Regions from separate parts of the Synechococcus sp. MU1651 genome, predicted to be linked through region 2. Evidence: predicted binding sites of a transcription regulator. Region 2 holds the regulator's gene; each other region holds the start of a gene.
The links. The regulator NtcA, encoded in region 2, controls nitrogen genes in cyanobacteria. The targets are predictions, from matches to a motif close to GTANCNNNNGNTAC.
Positions count from the first base shown of each region.

Region 1 (4,522 bases), on a different contig from region 2:
TTGACATCAAAACCTTCGTCCAACTCTCAATCTCATCTGATGGACTACGTCCTACCCAATGAGCTTGTCGACGGCATGATTGCCGCCGGCGGCAAAAAATCAACGGTCAGCGTGAAGAACCTGCTGATCCGTGGCTTTTACTCCGGGGCCATCCTTGGCCTGGCGGTGATCCTGGCCCTCACCGTGGGCATCACCGTTAAAGCCCCCTTTGTGGGCTCGCTGCTGTTCCCCTTCGGCTTCGCCAGCATCGTGCTGTTCGGCATGGAGCTGGTGACCGGCAACTTCGCCCTGCTGCCGATGGCCACCTGGGCCGGCAAGAGCACCTGGGGTGCCACGTTCCGCAACTGGGTCTGGGTGTGGATCGGCAACTGGATCGGCACCGCCGTTGTGGCCGTGATCATGGCCATCAGCCTCACCAGCGGCACCATGGATGGCGCTGCTGACAACGTCGGCCCGCCGATCTGGGATGCCGTGGCCCAGAAAATCATGGCCCTCAATCAAATCAACGTTGAGAAGAAGTACGAGGCCCTGGGAAGCATGGGCTTCTTCCTCGCCTTCCTGCGCGGACTTGTGGCCAACTGGTTGGTTTGCCTGGGCGTGACCATGGCTCTGGTGAGCAAGAGCGTTCCCGGCAAGATCCTGGCCTGCTGGCTTCCGATCACCGCCTTCCAATCGATGGGCATGGAGCACATCGTGGTGAACCAGTTCCTGCACACCGCTGGCCCGATCCTCGGTTCGGGCGTCCCCTTCACCAAGGTGATCTTCTGGAACTTCCTGCCTGTCACCCTCGGCAACATCGTGGGCGGCATGGTGTTCATCGGCATGCTCTTCTACAGCACCCATCGCACACCGATGGAGAACGTGCTGCCCACCGAGCACGATGAAAAGCTGGAGCGTGAGCTCGCTGCTGAACTGGGTGCCCGCTGATCCATCCATGAACGACGAAGCCGTTCTCTGGGAACGGCTCGCCCGATCTCGACGCGCTCCTTTGGAGCCCGCTTGGCTGGGGGAGGTCTACTCCCCCAGCCTTTCTGTTGATCTGCGGCGAGCCCTCTGCGAAAAACTGGGCATGCAGGCCGAGCGCGGCTGGCCCGTAATCCAAGACCTCCTTGCCAGCCATGGGGTTCTGCCCGATTTGGTGATGGCGGCAGGGCTGTGCCACCAAAGCGAGGCCCGCGATTGGTTGTTGGCTCAACTCGAGCAAACCTCAGACGATGAGGACGCCAACCTGATGGTGGTTCAAGCTCTCGCCTGCTGGGGGGCCGAAGTTCCCGAATCGGTGGTGGTGAATTGCCTGCATCACCCGGGCCAACTGCACCGACTTGCCGGTCTTCAACTGCTCAGCTTCCGGTCCCACTGCCTGGACGACGGTGAACTGCTGCAGTTCTGCCAAGAGGTGTTGAATGATTTTCGCGATCCAGTCGTTGTGGCCGCAATTCGGGTTCTGCAACGCCGCGATGGCGTGTTAATCAGCGAAAAGCTGGCAGAACTTTGTGGCAACGGTTCCCTGCCTGTTGCCGAGGCAGCCTTCCGCGCGCTCGGTTGCATCGCCACACCCGCCAGTCAGCGCTGCCTGCTTGAGTTGAGCCAGGAGCTGAATGATGACGTTCGGCGGAAAATGGCCAGCACCCAACTGAGCCAACAATTCCGCCAATAAAAAAGCCCCGCAACAGCGGGGCTTGATGTCTTCAATCAAGACACTTGGTTGTTCACCACTTTTTGTAAGGCAGGAACTTGCCGCACATGGTGATTTTGACGCGATCACCTTTGGGATCCTCCACTTTGTCCACATCAAGCGTGAAGTCGATCGCGCTCATGATGCCGTCACCAAAATGCTCCTGGATCACATCCTTCAGGGGCATGCCATAAACCTGCATGATCTCGTAAAAGCGGTAGATCAAGGGATCAGTGGGGATAACCGGATCGAGGCTTCCCTTGGTGGGGAACTCCTGCAAAGCGGCGGTGATGGCTGGGTCAAGGGAGAGCAGCTCAGCCAGCTTTTCAGCCTCTTCCTTGGAGGCCGTGGCTTGTCCATAGAACAAGGAAGCAATCCAGACCTCATCAAGGCCCATGGCCGCCTCCAAATCGGCAAAGCTCATGGCCTTGGCTTTCTTGGCAGCCATCAAGGCAGCAGTAACAGTCATGATTGAACGAAAATTTGTTATGGCCGCTTCAAAAACAGCGTTCCAAGCTGGAACGTCTCAGCAGCAGTGAAACTGTTGCGCAAACGCTGACTGAACAATGAAGCATTAACTACAAAACAACAGCCCATTTTGAAGCAACAAGCACAGCCAACAGGCCCATGATGCGTGTGGAATTATTTCTAATGAAGGAATTTGAAATGAGCCAATTTTTCCAATCCATGGCGACCCTGCTTCAGGCGCAATTTCTGCCATCAACCACCGCTCCGCACCTGATGCTGGAGCGGCTTTATTACGCCGAAGGACGCCACCACCCGCAGCATCCACGCCATGGCAGCTTCGAGGGGCTATCCCGGCTGAGCAGCCCCTGAACTTTCGTAGCAATTGCTACCCCTGCCGGGTCAGTCGCTCCTGAAGACTGCCCACAGCTTGAGGCCGGACCCTTGACGAACGCAGTTCTCTCCGGCCGCGACCGCTTCAAGCAGCATCTGCGCAAGGTGGGAAGCGGTGAACACACCAGCAAAGGCATGAGTCGCGAGGAAGCGGCTGATGCCATGGAGCTGATGCTGCAGGGCGAAGCAACGCCCGCACAGATCGGCGCCTTCCTGATTGCCCATCGCATCCGACGGCCCGAACCTCAGGAACTCACGGGGATGCTCGACACCTACCGAGCCCACGGCCCGGTGCTGCAATCCACTGCTGGCAGTCGAGCACCGCTGTGTTTCGGCATGCCCTACGACGGGCGCACGCGTACAGCGCCGATTTACCCGCTCACCGCGTTGGTGCTGCTGGCCTGTGGTCAGCCGGTGGTTCTGCAGGGCGGTGACCGGATGCCAATCAAATACGGCGTCACCGCTGTTGATCTGTTGCGCCTTCTCGATCTGGACCTCACAGGTCTACCGATCAGCGCCGTTGCAGACGGGTTCCAGCAGAACGGCTTCGCCCTGATTCACCAGCCGGATCATTTCCCCATCGCGGAAACCCTGATCGGCTACCGCGAAGAACTGGGCAAGCGTCCCCCGGTTGCCAGCCTGGAACTGCTCTGGACACCCCACCAAGGCGACCACCTCCTTGTGAGTGGCTTTGTCCACCCACCAACAGAAGCCCGCGCCTGGGAAGCCCTCAAGCAAGCCGGCGAAACCGATGTACTCACCGTGAAGGGGTTGGAAGGAGGCACCGACCTGCCCATCGGCCGAGCCTGCATCACGGCCCGGGTGCGGAATGGCAAAGCGGAGCGATTGATCCTGCACCCCCGTGACCATGGCTGTCACGACGCCGACGTGGAATGGGCTGACGACACCACCTGGGCTGAGCAGGCACGAAACGCCCTTCAGAACAAGGGTCCTCTCTGCGACGCCCTGCGCTGGAACGCCGGCGCCTATCTGTGGTTCGCCGGCTGCAGTGATTCCTTGGAACAGGGCATTCAACGGGCAGCGTCCGTTCTGGAGACGGGCCAGGCCCAAGCCCAGCTTGATCAACTCTGCGCTTGGCGAAGCAGCTTGACCATCCGATAGCGCTCGAACGGAACGCCTCCAATCAGGATCGTCTCCGGCGCTTCCACACACCAGCCCCATCGCTCCAGCAACGGTCGGCTGAACTGGCTGGCCTCCGTTCGTAATTGTTGAACGCCGGACGCCAGCGCATCCGCCTCAATCCGGTTCAGGAGGGCACTGCCATGCCCCCGCCTCGAGGCACAACCGCGGCAGTAAAGCAACGAAAGACGATCTTCCGGATGGCGGATCGCAAAGGCCGAACCATCCGTGGTGAGCCATCCCGAGCCCTCCCGAAAACTCGCATCGAGCACGCCGGGCAACCAAGCCAAGGCCGCCCAGGCCCTGACTTGTTCCTCTGAATAAAGGAGGGGAGCCAGCGATTCGATCGCATCGGCATAGATCTCCCGCAACAGCGGGTGATCTTCCGGAGCGATCGGACGCAAAGCCATGGAGCCGCCTGTGGGAATGTGAGTCTCTCCTGCGTGGCAGCAAGCTTGCAGCGTCCTCGGATTCCCACACTGCTCAGCGCGTTTCTCACGCTGCTCAACGACCGCCTCAGCGAAAGCATTGTTTTTCCGCTGTTGCCCTTTCTCTTAGCCCAGTTCGCCCCAGACGGACGAACCCTGGGACTGTTGGCGGGAAGCTATGCCCTGGCGCAGTTCCTCGTCACTCCCTTGATCGGAGCACTCAGTGATCGCTACGGCCGCCGCCCCGTGATCAGCATCTGCGTCGCAGGATCCGTGGTGGGGCTCGGCCTGTTTGCGGTGACGGTTTCACTGCCTTGGCCCAGCCAAAGCCTGCTGCCCCTGCTGTTGCTGTTCGCAGCACGAATCATTGACGGCATCAGTGGCGGTACAGCGGCAACAGCCAGCGCCGTGCTCGCCGACA
Region 1 is NZ_JAKUHJ010000003.1:120,220-124,741, forward strand. Features, by position in the region: gene NCN05_RS04690 (hypothetical protein) at 1-4, shown strand, start outside; gene NCN05_RS04695 (formate/nitrite transporter family protein) at 40-927, shown strand; gene NCN05_RS04700 (HEAT repeat domain-containing protein) at 935-1,657, shown strand; gene cynS (cyanase) at 1,710-2,144, opposite strand; gene NCN05_RS04710 (cyanate hydratase) at 2,363-2,512, shown strand; gene NCN05_RS04715 (anthranilate phosphoribosyltransferase family protein) at 2,585-3,655, shown strand; gene NCN05_RS04720 (GNAT family N-acetyltransferase) at 3,616-4,083, opposite strand; gene NCN05_RS04725 (MFS transporter) at 4,129-4,522, shown strand, end outside.
Region 1: the regulator NtcA is predicted to act here: its motif matches at 2,244-2,257, upstream of cynS (cyanase).

Region 2 (4,522 bases):
CTCTGGAATGGCTCGATCATTCCCTGCCCGGCCTGTTCAGTGATCCAGCGATCGCACTTGAGCATCAGAAACCTCGGCGCAACTCCGTGACTTGATCTGCCATCTCCACCACACCGGCGGGGATTGCAGGTCCAGTGATGATCACATCCATCGAAGCGGGCCGCTGCTCAAGCGCTGCAATCACGTCCGCTTCATCCAGGTATCCGAAGGCCACGGCAAGGCCGAGTTCATCCAACACCAGCTGGTCGAGATCTCCCTGGATCAGATGCTGACGGCAGATGGACCAAACCTCAGCCACCGCCTCCGCACCACCGGGATGCCCCGGCGAAGAGAGGCAGAGTGGCACTTCCGGCCGCAGCCAGACGAGGCCTCCGCAGAGCTGCACCCGGCCGGCCGGTCCCTGCTGCACGCCCCCTTTGAGGAACTGACTGATCAGAACACGACTGCCCAAGCCGGCAGCTCGCATGGCCTGGCTGAGAACACTGGCGAAACTGCCTCGATAAGGCGCCGTATGCACTTGCAGCTGCCCTTCGGGAGCCACCAGATGTAGGGGTGGCGGATCAGAAACGGCAGGCAAGGGCCTCAGGCCCGCCCGTTGCAAGGCCTGCTGATCCCGATCCAGGGAATTTTGGAAGGATTGGGGGTCGGCGAGGCTTGTGGTCATCACGAAAGCATCTGTCCGGGCGACCCCGGCAAGACCTTGAATGTAGCGGCGAGATCACATTCCACAAGGGGATCGACACCACCCATGGTGTTTGGACAGGGCGAGAACCAACCGCCTGCGAGGCTTGACGAACTGCACACCACCGATGAGCCAATCCCCTGAGCAACGCACTGATGGCCGTCGCCCGCAGCAGTTGCGACCGTTCTCGGTGACCTGGAATCCCATGGGGTTTGCCTTGAGCTCCCTTGTGGTTCATACCGGCCGAACCGCTGTTCTCTGCAGCGTTTGCTTAGAGGACAAGGTTCCCCGCTGGCGCAAGGGAGAAGGATTGGGATGGCTCAGCGCCGAATACCGGTTGCTGCCCGGATCAACCCCACAGCGGCAATCACGGGAGCTGATGAAACTCTCGGGTCGCACCCAGGAAATTCAGCGACTGATCGGCCGAAGCCTGCGCGCCGTGATCGACATGGAGCGCTTAGGGGAGCGCACCTTGCTGATCGACTGCGACGTGATCCAAGCGGACGCCGGCACCCGGACGGCCTCGATCACCGGGGCTTGGCTCGCCCTGGACCAAGCCTGCCGATCACTGGTGGACCAGGGAGTCCTAGAGCAATCGCCCCTGATCGATCAGGTAGCGGCCGTCTCCGTGGGCTTGGTGGATGGCCAGGCCTTGCTGGATCTGGACTACAGCGAAGACAGCCGAGCCGAGGTGGACCTGAACATTGTGCAGTCCGGCGATGGCCGCCTGCTGGAAATACAGGGAACTGCAGAGGGTGCGCCCTTCAGTCGCAGGCAACTCAATGAGCTGCTGGATCTAGCAGAGCCGGGATTGAGATCCCTGATGCAGGCGCAACGCCAGGCCTTCAACGAGCACAGCAGCGTTACGTAATAACCGCTACATGCCGGCCACCGCCGGCTCCGTAACTTCGCCACACCAGGGGGTTGTCATGACCAGTAGCCGAGGTTTCAGCCGATACGCCCCACAGATGGTGGCTCCAGCTCCCAGCGCAGAGCCCGCCAACCGTTCTCTGCTGGAGATCATCCGGGATCTCGATGGCGCCAGCAGTGAACTGGTGGATCGCAACAAGACCATCTTTTTCCCCGGAGATCCCGCAGAACGGGTGTATCTGATCCGCCGGGGAGCCGTTCGTCTGTCCCGCGTCTACGAATCGGGAGAAGAAATCACCGTGGCCCTGCTCCGCGAGAACAGCCTCTTCGGGGTGCTGTCGCTGCTGACAGGTCAACGGTCCGACCGCTTCTATCACGCTGTGGCCTTCACCCGGGTCGAAATGGTGACGGCACCAGCGACCTCCGTGAAGACCGCCATCGAAGCAGACACCAGCGTTGGCCTGCGCTTGCTTCAGGGTCTCTCCAGCCGGATTCTGCAGACCGAGACGATGATTGAAACCCTCACCCATCGGGACATGTCCTCCCGACTGGTGAGCTTCCTGCTGGTGCTTTGCAGGGACTTCGGCGTGGCAGATGAGCTGGGCATCACCATCGACCTGCGCCTGTCCCATCAAGCCATCGCTGAAGCAATTGGCTCAACACGCGTCACAATCACGCGTCTGCTGGGAGACTTGCGTCAATCCGGTCTGGTTCAGATTGACCGCAAGAAAATCACGGTTCTGGATCCGATCGCGCTGGCCAAACGCTTCAGCTAGGCCTGCCATCGCCCAACTTGTGCAGCCATGAGCGGCTGGGCACTGATACTGGTTCTGTTGGTGCTCGGGGGCGTGCTGTCGACCCTGGGCGACCGCTTGGGCAGCCGCGTCGGCAAAGCGCGACTGAGTTTGTTCAGCATGCGCCCACGGCGCACCGCCGTTTTGATCACGGTGTTGACCGGCAGCCTGATCAGCGCACTCTCACTTGGCCTGATGCTTCTGGTGAGCCGGCAGTTGCGGGTCGGCCTGTTTGAACTGGATGCCCTGCAGGAGAAACTCCAGGACAGCCGTCAACAGCTGGAGGCAGCCGAGCGGGAACGGGACAAGACCCAAACGGAAACCAAACGGATCGCCATTGAGCTCGAGCAATCGCAGCAACGGGCCAACACCCTGCGCCTCCAACTGGCTCCTCTGCAGAAGGAGCTGGCCCAACTCGAAGCCGAACGTGAACGTCTCAGCCAGGACATCGCCTCCCGCGATGCGGACATCCAGCGCACGGAAGCCGAACTCAACAGCGTTCGCAGCCGCATCCGTGCCGGTGAGCAGGAACTCAAACAACTGGAACGCAATCTGGTCGCCTTGCGGCGTGGATCGGTGGTGATCAGCAGCGGACAGACCTTGGCAAGAGCAACGGTTCGACTCGATGCTCCAAGCCAGGCCAAACAGGCTGTCGACAGGCTGTTGCAGGAGGCCAATCTCAACGCCTACGGGAAAGTGCGGCCCGGCGAAGCACCCGAACGCCAGTTGATCCGCGTTCCGCGCAGCGATGTGGAACGCCTGCAAAGCATCATCCGCAAACCGGAGACCTGGGTGATCTCGCTGCGCTCCGCCACCAATGTGCTGCGGGGTGAAACGGCGGTGTACGCCTTCCCCGAGGTGCGTCCCAACCGGCCGGTGACCCAACGCGGAGATGTACTGGCCACCACCACACTGCAACCGGATGAACGCACCTCAGAGGGCATTCGCACACGGCTGAACCTTCTCCTGGCCTCGGCCTATGCCGAAGTGCAGCGGCGGGGATCTCTGACCGAAGGCCTTCAGTTCGATGGATCAGCCCTCTCCCAACTGGTCCAGACCCTGATGGAAGGACCCAGCCAAAGCGTGGTCTTGAAAGTGATTTCCGCAGAGGTCAGTGAAAGTGCCGATCCTGTCGTGGTCACCATTCAGGCCTCCCCATGAAACGGGTGGCCGTCCTCGATCCAGGCCGCTGCAAATGTGGTCTTGTGCTGGCCGATCTTCAGCTCGGCCTCGTGCGCGAAGGGCATGTGCTGGCCCCGGAGGCCGTCGAACCCTGGCTGGAGCGATGGAATCAAGACCAAACTCTCGACCGCATCCTGATCGGCGATGGCACGGGAAGCCGAGCCTGGATCCAGCGACTGGAACGGCTGGGCCATCTCACTGTGGTTCCGGAGCAGGGAACAACCCTGAGGGCGAGACAGCGTTACTGGGCGCTGTGGCCGGCTCGAGGTTGGCGACGGATGCTGCCGGCAGGACTGCGCATTCCACCGGTGGATCTGGATGCTGTTGCAGCTTTGGTGATGCTTGAGGAGCACCTGCAATGCCGCCTGAAATGGCCTGAGCCTGCTCCCACCTTCTCGCTCAGAACCTGGCCCGGACCATGAAGGTGTAATCACCCCCCGGCTCCAGCCTGTAATCAGAACGCACCAGAAACCTCCGCAAGGCATCCTCGATCAGGGCACGTCCCAGGGATGGCTCCACCATCAGTTCACCGCGATCAAAGGCCCAGGAAAACTGCCACTCAAACCCTCCAGCAGAAACTTCACCCTCCACGCACTTGGCTTGAAAACACTGACGGAGCACCCGCAAATGGGCCGTTGTCGCCGGAAGTGCCGGCATCAGTCGACCGACTCCAGGTCATAGCGGAACCCGTTGATCCAGGTTCCAGCGCGCTCAAAGCTCTGGCGCTGAAGACGTTGAATCCCATCCAGAACAGCATCGAGAACTGCGCCAACACAGGGTTGCTCCACCTTGCTGAACGGACCAAGAACATGGGAAACCGTTCGGGCGCGGCGTTCGGCAGGGTTCTCAGCCGGCGCACCAATGCCAATCCGCAGCCTGGGGAACGCCTGGGTCCCGAGATGCTGAATAGTGCTGCGCAAACCGTTGTGCCCGCCGGCACTGCCCTGGGCCCGCAACCGCAAACGACCCAGCGGAAGATCCATATCGTCCACCA
Region 2 is NZ_JAKUHJ010000012.1:34,022-38,543, forward strand. Features, by position in the region: gene dcd (dCTP deaminase) at 1-65, opposite strand, end outside; gene NCN05_RS09460 (cob(I)yrinic acid a,c-diamide adenosyltransferase) at 65-664, opposite strand; gene rph (ribonuclease PH) at 810-1,553, shown strand; gene ntcA (global nitrogen regulator NtcA) at 1,612-2,328, shown strand; gene NCN05_RS09475 (DUF3084 family protein) at 2,356-3,507, shown strand; gene NCN05_RS09480 (RuvC family protein) at 3,504-3,950, shown strand; gene NCN05_RS09485 (DUF3146 family protein) at 3,928-4,185, opposite strand; gene pth (aminoacyl-tRNA hydrolase) at 4,185-4,522, opposite strand, start outside.

Region 3 (4,522 bases), on a different contig from region 2:
GCATTGCTGCGATGGCGTGCCCAGGCCTGGTCGAGACCTTCTTCAGCCAGGAGACGCAGGGCCTCACGCATGCCGAAATTCATGTTGACCGGCGCGGTGTGGTGATAGACGCGATCGCTGCCCCAGTACTGGTTCAACAAGGAAACATCCAGATACCAGTTGGGCACCTTGCCCTGACGGGCTGTCATCTTGGCCTCAGCACGGGGGCCCATGGTGAAGGGTCCGAGTCCGGGAGGGCAGCTCAGGCCCTTCTGGCTGCAGCTGTAGGCAAGATCGACTTTCCACTCATCGATGTAGAGCGGAACGCCCCCCAGAGAAGTGACGGTGTCGAGCAGCAGAAGGCAATCATGCTTCCGGCAGAGGTCGCCGATGCCCTCCATGGGTTGGCAGACACCCGTTGAGGTTTCGGCATGGACCATCGCCAAGATGGCGGGCTTGTGCTCAATCAGGGCAGCTTCCAGCTCATCGAGGGAAAACCACTCACCCCAGGGTTTTTCAATGGTTTTCACCTCAGCGCGATAGCGGCCGGCCATGTCAGCCAGACGCAGGCCGAAGTATCCCTTCACCGCCACCAAAACGGTGTCTCCAGGCTCGACGGTGTTGGCGATGGTTGCCTCCATGGCAGCACTGCCGGTGCCGCTCATCGGAAGCGTGAGGCGGTTGTCGGTCTGCCAGGCGTAACGCAGCAGTTCCTGCACTTCGCCCATCAGATCCACATAGAGAGGATCAAGGTGACCAATCGGGGTTCGCGACAGAGCCTTCAGAACTGTTGGATGGGCGTTGGAGGGGCCTGGTCCAAGCAGGAGGCGGTCGGGTGTGCCGATCGGTGCAAAGGCTTTGCGGTGACGATCGTCAACAGAGAGGAGTGAGTTCGTCGTCGCCAAAGCCCTGTTCATTGGTTCGAGTGTTGAGCCTACGCAGTCACGCCCCTTGGAAGGGGTGAGGGAGGCTTGATTGCAATCTGTTCAGGTCTTGCGTTGAGCGTGCTGGATCAGCGCTGGCGCACATTGGTTTCACCCAGGCCCTTGGCCAGGTGATCGAACGGCTGAAGAACGGTGGCGAGCTGATCGGATGCAGCACCGTTGGCCAGAAGCATCTCGGAAACAACCTCTCCCAGCAGAACGATGCTGCGGACCGTTGGGCCAGTGGGAACGCCGAGACTCTTGTAGGTGTCGTCGAGTCCGTTCAGCACACGCTCATTGAGGATCGTGCTGTCACCGGCCACCAGGGCGTAGCTGGCGTAACGCAGGAAATAGTCCATATCCCGCAGGCAGGCGGCGAGCCGACGGGTGGTGTAGGCGTTGCCGCCAGGCAGCAACAGGTCGGGTTCATCCCGGAACAGGCGCTGGCTGGCCTCACGCACAATCTCGGCCGAGGATCCGTTGATTAGCTCTACGGCCTGAATCCGCAGTGCAGATTCATCCAGATACACATTGATGCTGTCGATCGCCGGGCGGTCGAAATAGCGACCCAGCTGGTCGTAACGACCGATCAGACCGCTGATTGCATCGCGCATGTCCCTGAATCTCCAGAGGATCCCCAGCGGAAGCTAACACCGTTGAGGCGGGCAGATCCTTTGGCATGCCTGCATTTCAGCCAAGTTGACAGAAACGGTTACGCAGTCGCCTTCCAGCAGCTGAAACGTACCCCTTGATACAAAATGGTGTCTTGTGGCTGTATACGGTCACATCACTGCACAATTCAGTCGAGCAGTCCCTTCTTATGTCGAAATCCCCCCAGGACGTCCTGCGCCAGATCAAGGACGAAGGCATCGAACTGATCGACCTCAAATTCACCGATCTGCACGGCAAGTGGCAGCACCTGACGGTGTGCACCGATCTGCTGGAGGAAGAATCCTTCACGGAGGGCCTGGCTTTTGACGGCTCATCCATCCGCGGCTGGAAAGGCATCCAGGCCTCCGACATGGCCATGGTGCCGGACGCCAACACGGCCTGGGTGGACCCCTTCTACCGGCACAAAACCCTGAGCATGATCTGCTCGATTCAGGAGCCACGCACCGGCCAGCCCTACGAGCGCTGCCCCCGCGCCCTGGCCCAGCGGGCACTGAATCATCTGGCCAGCACCGGCCTGGCCGATATGGCCTTCTTCGGTCCTGAGCCGGAGTTCTTCCTCTTCGACGACGTCCGCTACAACTCGGCTGAAGGGGGTTCCTTCTACAGCGTCGACACGATCGAAGCGGGCTGGAACACCGGACGGATCGAAGAAGGCGGCAACCTCGCCTACAAGATTCAGGAGAAGGAGGGCTACTTCCCTGTCGCTCCCAACGACACCGCCCAGGACATCCGCTCCGAGATGCTCCTGCTGATGGGTCAGCTGGGCATTCCCACCGAGAAGCACCACCACGAGGTAGCAGGCGCGGGTCAGCACGAACTCGGCATGAAATTTGCTGAGCTGATCCAGGCCGCCGACAACGTGATGACTTACAAGTACGTCGTGCGCAACGTGGCCAGGAAGTACGGCAAAACGGCCACCTTCATGCCCAAGCCGGTCTTCAACGACAACGGCTCCGGCATGCACGTGCACCAGAGCCTCTGGAAAGGCGGTCAGCCCCTGTTCTTCGGCGAAGGCACCTACGCCAACCTCTCGCAGACGGCACGCTGGTACATCGGCGGCATCCTCAAGCACGCCCCCGCCTTCCTGGCCTTCACCAACCCCACCACCAACAGCTACAAGCGACTGGTGCCCGGTTTCGAAGCCCCGGTGAACCTCGTCTACTCCGAGGGCAACCGCTCTGCCGCCGTGCGGATCCCGCTCACCGGCCCGAGCCCGAAGGCCAAGCGCCTCGAGTTCCGCTCCGGCGATGCCCTCGCCAACCCCTATCTGGCCTTCAGCGCCATGATGATGGCTGGTCTGGACGGCATCAAGAACCAGATCGATCCCGGCGATGGCGAAGATCGCGACCTGTTCGAACTTCCGGCTGAAGAGCTCTCGAAGATCGCCACGGTCCCCGCATCCCTCAACGGTGCCCTGGAAGCGTTGAATGCTGATCGCGGCTTCCTCACCGCTGGCGGTGTGTTCAGCGACGACTTCATCGACAACTGGATCGACCTGAAGTACGAGGAGGTGCAGCAGCTGCGCCAGCGGCCTCACCCCCACGAATTCACCATGTACTACGACGCTTGATCAGCGCCCGTGCATCCCACGACCCGCCTCCAAGGAGGCGGGTTTTTTTGTGGACTGCTGGCCACGCGATTGTGCGCCTCATTCGTTGGAATGGGTTTGTTGTCTGAATCCGCGATGGCGTCAACGCCCCTGAGCAAGCTTGCGTACCAAACGCTTCAGCAAGGCAAAAGCATCGCGGGCCTGGCCCACAAGGAGCTGAGCACCAAGCTGATGGAGCTGTTGGCGCCAGATGCGGTGCCGAAAACCGAGCCCGTGTCCGCCGAAGTTCTTGGAGAGCTGCAGCTGGATATGAGGAAACTCCAGGAACAGGACTGGCAGGACGCCGAACAGGGGATCTACCCCGAGCAGTTGTTGTTTGATGCACCCTGGCTCGACTGGGTCAGCCGCTACCCGCAGGTTTGGATGGATCTTCCCTCCACCTGGGATCGACGCCGCGAGCGCAATGTGCGGGATCTGCCCAAGGAAACCGAAAAAGCGCTCTACCCCGAGTACTACCTCCAGAATTTTCACCATCAAACCGACGGCTACCTGAGTGACCATTCGGCTGGTCTTTACGACCTGCAGGTGGAGATCCTCTTCAATGGCACCGCCGATGCCATGCGACGCAGGGTTTTGGCTCCCCTGAAACGCGGCTTGAAGCACTTCGCAGACCGTGCTCCGGGTTCCCTCAAAATTCTCGATGTGGCTACCGGCACCGGCCGGACCCTGCAGCAGATCCGCGCCGCCGTTCCCCACGCGCAACTGATCGGAACCGATCTCTCCGAGTCGTACCTGCGTCAAGCCAACCGCTGGCTGAATGACGGCGATGCATCGCTGGTTCAGCTGATCCGTGCCAACGGGGAATCACTGCCCTTGGCTGATGAATCGGTTCAGGCCGTCACCAGTGTGTTCCTGCTGCACGAACTTCCGGCGGATGCCCGCCAGAACGTGCTCAACGAGGCCTGGCGGGTGCTTGAACCCGGTGGTGTGTTCGTGCTTGCCGACTCTGTGCAGATGGCCGATTCAGCCAAGTTCGCCTCCGTGATGGAGAATTTCAGGCGCGTCTTCCATGAGCCCTACTACCGCGACTACATCGGCGACGACATCGACACCCGCCTCTCAGCTGCAGGGTTCGAAGGCATCACCGCGGAAACCCACTTCATGACGCGGGTCTGGTCGGCACGCAAACCCATCCCAGAGGCCAGCTGAGGGGATTCCCTGACAGCGTCCCTTGCACGAACGGCTGCGAGCCATAGGGTGTGCTGAATCCCGAAGGGAACGTCATGACCAATCCCTTCAGGCTGCGTTGGCTTCAGGGCTGGACATTCCAGGTGGTGCTGATGGAAGGCCATGTGCAGGTCGAAGCCCATGGGTTCGGCATCTGCCTGCGCACGGCCGT
Region 3 is NZ_JAKUHJ010000001.1:414,308-418,829, forward strand. Features, by position in the region: gene NCN05_RS02425 (pyridoxal-phosphate-dependent aminotransferase family protein) at 1-896, opposite strand, end outside; gene NCN05_RS02430 (allophycocyanin subunit beta) at 992-1,516, opposite strand; gene glnA (type I glutamate--ammonia ligase) at 1,723-3,144, shown strand; gene NCN05_RS02440 (class I SAM-dependent methyltransferase) at 3,259-4,332, shown strand; gene NCN05_RS02445 (copper-binding protein) at 4,407-4,522, shown strand, end outside.
Region 3: the regulator NtcA is predicted to act here: its motif matches at 1,644-1,657, upstream of glnA (type I glutamate--ammonia ligase).

Region 4 (4,522 bases), on a different contig from region 2:
AGGAACAGCCTCTTGATGGGGTGGTGCTGATCGACTACGTCGGGGCCAACGTGCGCTTGGGCACACGGCTGCGGCGCCAGCAGCCTGAGCTGCCGATCACGTATTACATCGCTCCCCAGGAGTGGGCTTGGCGCTTTGGCGATGGCAGCACCACCCGTCTGCTGGACTTCACCGACAGGATCCTGGCGATCTTCCCGGCAGAGGCCGAGTTCTATGCCGCCCGCGGTGCGGATGTGAGCTGGGTGGGCCATCCCCTGCTGGACAGCTTCCAGAACCTGCCCGATCGCGCCAGTGCCCGCCGCCAACTGGGTTTGGATCCTGAAGCGCCGGTGTTGTTGCTGCTGCCGGCCTCGCGCCCCCAGGAGTTGCGTTATCTGATGCGCCCTTTGGCCCAGGCGGCAGCCCTGTTGCAGCAACGCCACCCTGATCTTCAGGTGCTCCTGCCCGCTGGACTTTCCCAGTTCGAAGCCCCCCTGGCGGCAGCGCTGCAGGAAGCCGGTGTGCGCCACGCCCGGGTGATTCCCGCTGCTGAAGCGGATGAGTTGAAGACCACCTTCTGTTCGGCGGCGGATCTCGCCTTGGGCAAATCCGGCACGGTGAATCTGGAGCTGGCCCTGCAGGGGGTTCCCCAGGTGGTGGGGTACCGCGTGAGCCGACTGACGGCCTGGGTTGCCCGCCATGTGTTGCGCTTCCAGGTGGATCACATCTCGCCAGTGAATCTGTTGCTCAAGCAGCGGTTGGTGCCGGAGCTGCTCCAGGACGAACTCACGGCCGAAGCTCTGGTGGAGAGGGCGCTTCCTCTGCTGACTGACACCCCAGAGCGCCAGGCCATGCTGGAGGGGTACGCACGGCTGCGGACCACCCTGGGTGCTCCTGGGGTCACCGAGCGGGCGGCCAAGGCCATCTTTGATCAGGTGATCGGATGAAGCGAACCCTGCTGCTGCTGTTCATCTGCCTGATGTTGCTCAGCTGGCCCCAGCGCGCCATGGCTGAGTTGCAGACGGCGGTTTTTGCCGGTGGCTGTTTCTGGTGCATGGAGCACGACCTGGAGCATCTGCCCGGGGTGCGTGATGCCGTGAGCGGCTACAGCGGCGGGCAGTTGGAGCGCCCCACCTACCGGCAGGTGAGCAGTGAGACGACGGGGCATCAGGAAGCGGTGCAGGTGCGCTTTGATCCGGATCAGATCAGCTACGCGGAGCTGTTGCGTAGCTACTGGCGCAATGTGGACCCCCTCGATGGCGGCGGCCAGTTCTGCGACCGCGGTGATTCCTACCGGCCGGTGATTTTCACGGCTGATGACGCCCAGGCTCAGGCGGCTGAGGCCAGTGCGGCGGCGGCGGCCCGTGAGCTCGGACAACCCCGGTCTGCTTTGAAGGTGGAGCTCCGTCAAGCGACTCGCTTCTGGCCCGCCGAGGGGTACCACCAGAACTACGCGGAGAACAACGCCGTCAAATACAACTTCTACCGGTTCAGCTGCGGTCGCGACCGCAGGCTCGACAGCGTCTGGGGCGACAACGCTCGCTCCGGTAACGCCTGGGGGAAGTAGGGCTGCCGCAGCCTCATTCCTCGGCAGAGCGTCCGCGGATGCGCGCACGGTCGCTCAGCCTGATGATCACCCGCGTGATCGGCCACGCGAGGGCGACGCCCAACAGGATCGAGAGCAGCGACTCCACAGCACAGCACTTGAGGACACCGGCAGTTGCCGGATGCTCCTCAATATGCCGATCTGATCAAGGAATGCGTCGGGACTGTTGCGATCAGTCGCTTGCTTTGGCGTCCTTGTCCTTCTCTATTGCTGGCTGTGTCGTGGCCTGAGGCTTGGATGCCGCCTTGCAGGCCAGGGAGGCTTCCAGGCGCTGCAGCTGCGCTTCGCGCAGGGCATCGGAAATGCTGAGAGTGCGGTCAGTCATCGATTGGCGTTCTCGACGGCGGCAGGCTCAGGGCCTTGTGCGATCGAAAGGGGGCCTACGGGTCTGAAGTCTGTCGAAACCTAGACGCCCACGGGTCAACGTCCAGGGAGCAAAAGTGCTTACGTCAGTGTCTGGAAACACGTTTGTGCTTCAACGCCAGCGGGATTGACGGCTTGCCAAACCTGCATCGCCATGGCTATCAGTACAGGTGTACTGATTCCTGGGTGGCTTATGTCGGTTGATCACGGTGATCTCGCGGTGAAGGCGGAGGCTCCCTTTCTCCACGTCCGCCCAGGGCACTTTGTGATTGTTGCTGGAGACCAGCTCGATCAAGGGGATTGGTGGATGGGGCAGGTGCTCTTCTGCGAGGGAAGTGCTCGCCACCCCAGGCTTCCGTCTCTGTTTCAGGTGGCTGACGTGGATACGGGCCTCATCAAATGGATCAATGCCGATGCGGTCTCTGATGTGATCTGGTCGATGGGTGGATGGCCCATCAGTGCGCCTGTCTCTTCCGGCTGTTGATCGAGTAGGGGCTTTGATTAAGGGGCGGTGTGTATTCGCACGAACGACACGGGCTTGACGGCTGTCTTATAAGTGGTTTGTAGCGGTTGCTACAAAACGTTCACCCCCTCTTGAGGGGGCGCAGATGCTCCAAGCCATGGAACGGGGACTTGGATTTCTTCGAGGAACATCCAATGACTGCACTTCTCTATCGAGGCCACGCCTACGCAACAGCTCCAGCCACTCCCAAGGCCTGCGTTGAATTGACCTACCGCCGCGAGCACTACAACACCTGCCGCCAGGAACTTATTGGCGAAAGCCGCCGCACCCTCGCCTACCGGGGCGTCACCTACACCAAGTAGCCCGAAGCACCCGTTGGTTCCTGCCCCTGCCCTTGAAAGGGGGCAGGGGGCTTTTGTTGGGCAGTCGGATGGGGGCAAGCCACGGTCCAAGGGAGATCCCGGCATCCTGTGGGCGAGCTAGTCAGCATTCGCCGATGGGATCGGATCTCACCGCCATCGTGATCTCCTCGGTGTTTCTTGGGGTGGGGTTTGTGATTGCCAAGTTCTTCCCAGAAGCCGCGTTGTTGGCGGCGGTGTTCCTGGTGGGGTTGGCGATTCTCAACGTCGCCCTTGTTCTTGTGGCCTGATGCCCAAAAAAAGAGGGGGGTGTTCCCTAAGCACCCCGCTCGACGCGTTGCCCCTTCACCGAAAGAAGCCCCCGCAGGATGGCCTGGGCTCCCGTGGCTGATCGTCGCCATCACGACAAAAAGGCCCTGCTGTGAGGGAGTCAAGAAAAAGGGGCCGGGCTCTGCGGGCGCCCTCGCTGCGTTGACAGGGGCCGCACCATGAACATGTTCACTATGAACTTTTTTCATGGCAAACGTCCGCGAGATGGTCAACACCCATCTGCCCGTCGCGCTCAAGCTGATCAACAGCGCCGCCCTGGTTGCGATCGCGCTTTCAACCCTCTGCGCTGCTGGCTCTCTGCGTGAGATGTCTGGCAGGTCTGCTGCTCCAGCGGCTGTCACTGAAGCCAACTGAGCCCGATGAAATGGAGCGATACCCCGTATCGCTCCAGGGGATTTCTCCGGCCGTTACTTGATCAAATCTGGTCGAATTCCTTAAGAAACCAACATCCAACCTGTTGAAAAGATTAAGCGCGGCAACCTGATTGATTCAGCAAGTTCTCAGTGAACAGACGGGTTTCCGGCCATCGACGAAGCTTTAGCCAATGCTTACGATCACGCTGTGAGAGGAGGGTTGTATGTATCTGCTGACCATTAAGGATGGTCTTGGCACCCGTCATATCGGTCCCTACGCGTCGCCGAAGCACGCATCGGATGATCTTGATCGGGTGTTGGAAACCTGCTCCGAGCGAGCACGGTGGCAGATTCATGCATTGGAAACCCCAGAGCGCTCTCTCGAATTGCAGGCGGTTGCCTCCTGACGTGGTGTTTCGTCCTGATTGGCTGTTTTGATCTGACCCTGCGCCCTGATCAGTTCTGACGTCGCCCTGGAAAGCCTCGGGTCAGTCCGCTGTCGACCATCAGGCCGATGCCAGCGTTGATGCAGATCAGGCTGAGGGTTCCGTACCAGAACCAGGGGCCTGCGTCCTTGCCCAGCATCTGAACCACCTTGCGGCTCACCGCCTCGCCGAATAGGCAGAGGCCCACCGGGAGCAGCAGCACCCCCAGCTGGGCCTTGATGTACCAGCGCACCGGGGAGCGGCTCATGACTGGGCCAGCACCCAGTTCACCAGGGTGCGCACGCCGTAGCCGGTGGCACCAGCGGGATTGACCCCTTTGCCCTTGTCACTCCACACCGGGCCGGCGATGTCGATGTGGGCCCAGGCGGTGTCTTTGGCCACGAACTCCTTGAGGAACAGGGCCGCTGTGATCGAACCACCGGGCCGCGGGCCGGTGTTCTTCATGTCGGCCAGCAACGACTTCAATCCATCCCGGTAGGACTGCTGCAGTGGCATGCGCCAGAGCCCTTCGCCGCCCGTCTGAGCAGCGGCGTCGAGGGCTTCCGCCAGATCGTCATTGTTGGACCAGAGACCGGCCATCTCATCCCCCAGAGCGATGACGCAGGCTCCGGTGAGGGTGGCCA
Region 4 is NZ_JAKUHJ010000005.1:27,124-31,645, reverse strand. Features, by position in the region: gene lpxB (lipid-A-disaccharide synthase) at 1-926, shown strand, start outside; gene msrA (peptide-methionine (S)-S-oxide reductase MsrA) at 923-1,546, shown strand; gene NCN05_RS06170 (hypothetical protein) at 1,758-1,910, opposite strand; gene NCN05_RS06165 (DUF3104 domain-containing protein) at 2,142-2,432, shown strand; gene NCN05_RS06160 (DUF4278 domain-containing protein) at 2,606-2,773, shown strand; gene NCN05_RS06155 (hypothetical protein) at 2,908-3,060, shown strand; gene NCN05_RS06150 (hypothetical protein) at 3,287-3,454, shown strand; gene NCN05_RS06145 (hypothetical protein) at 3,678-3,860, shown strand; gene NCN05_RS06140 (hypothetical protein) at 3,910-4,146, opposite strand; gene NCN05_RS06135 (leucyl aminopeptidase) at 4,143-4,522, opposite strand, start outside.
Region 4: the regulator NtcA is predicted to act here: its motif matches at 2,512-2,525, upstream of NCN05_RS06160 (DUF4278 domain-containing protein).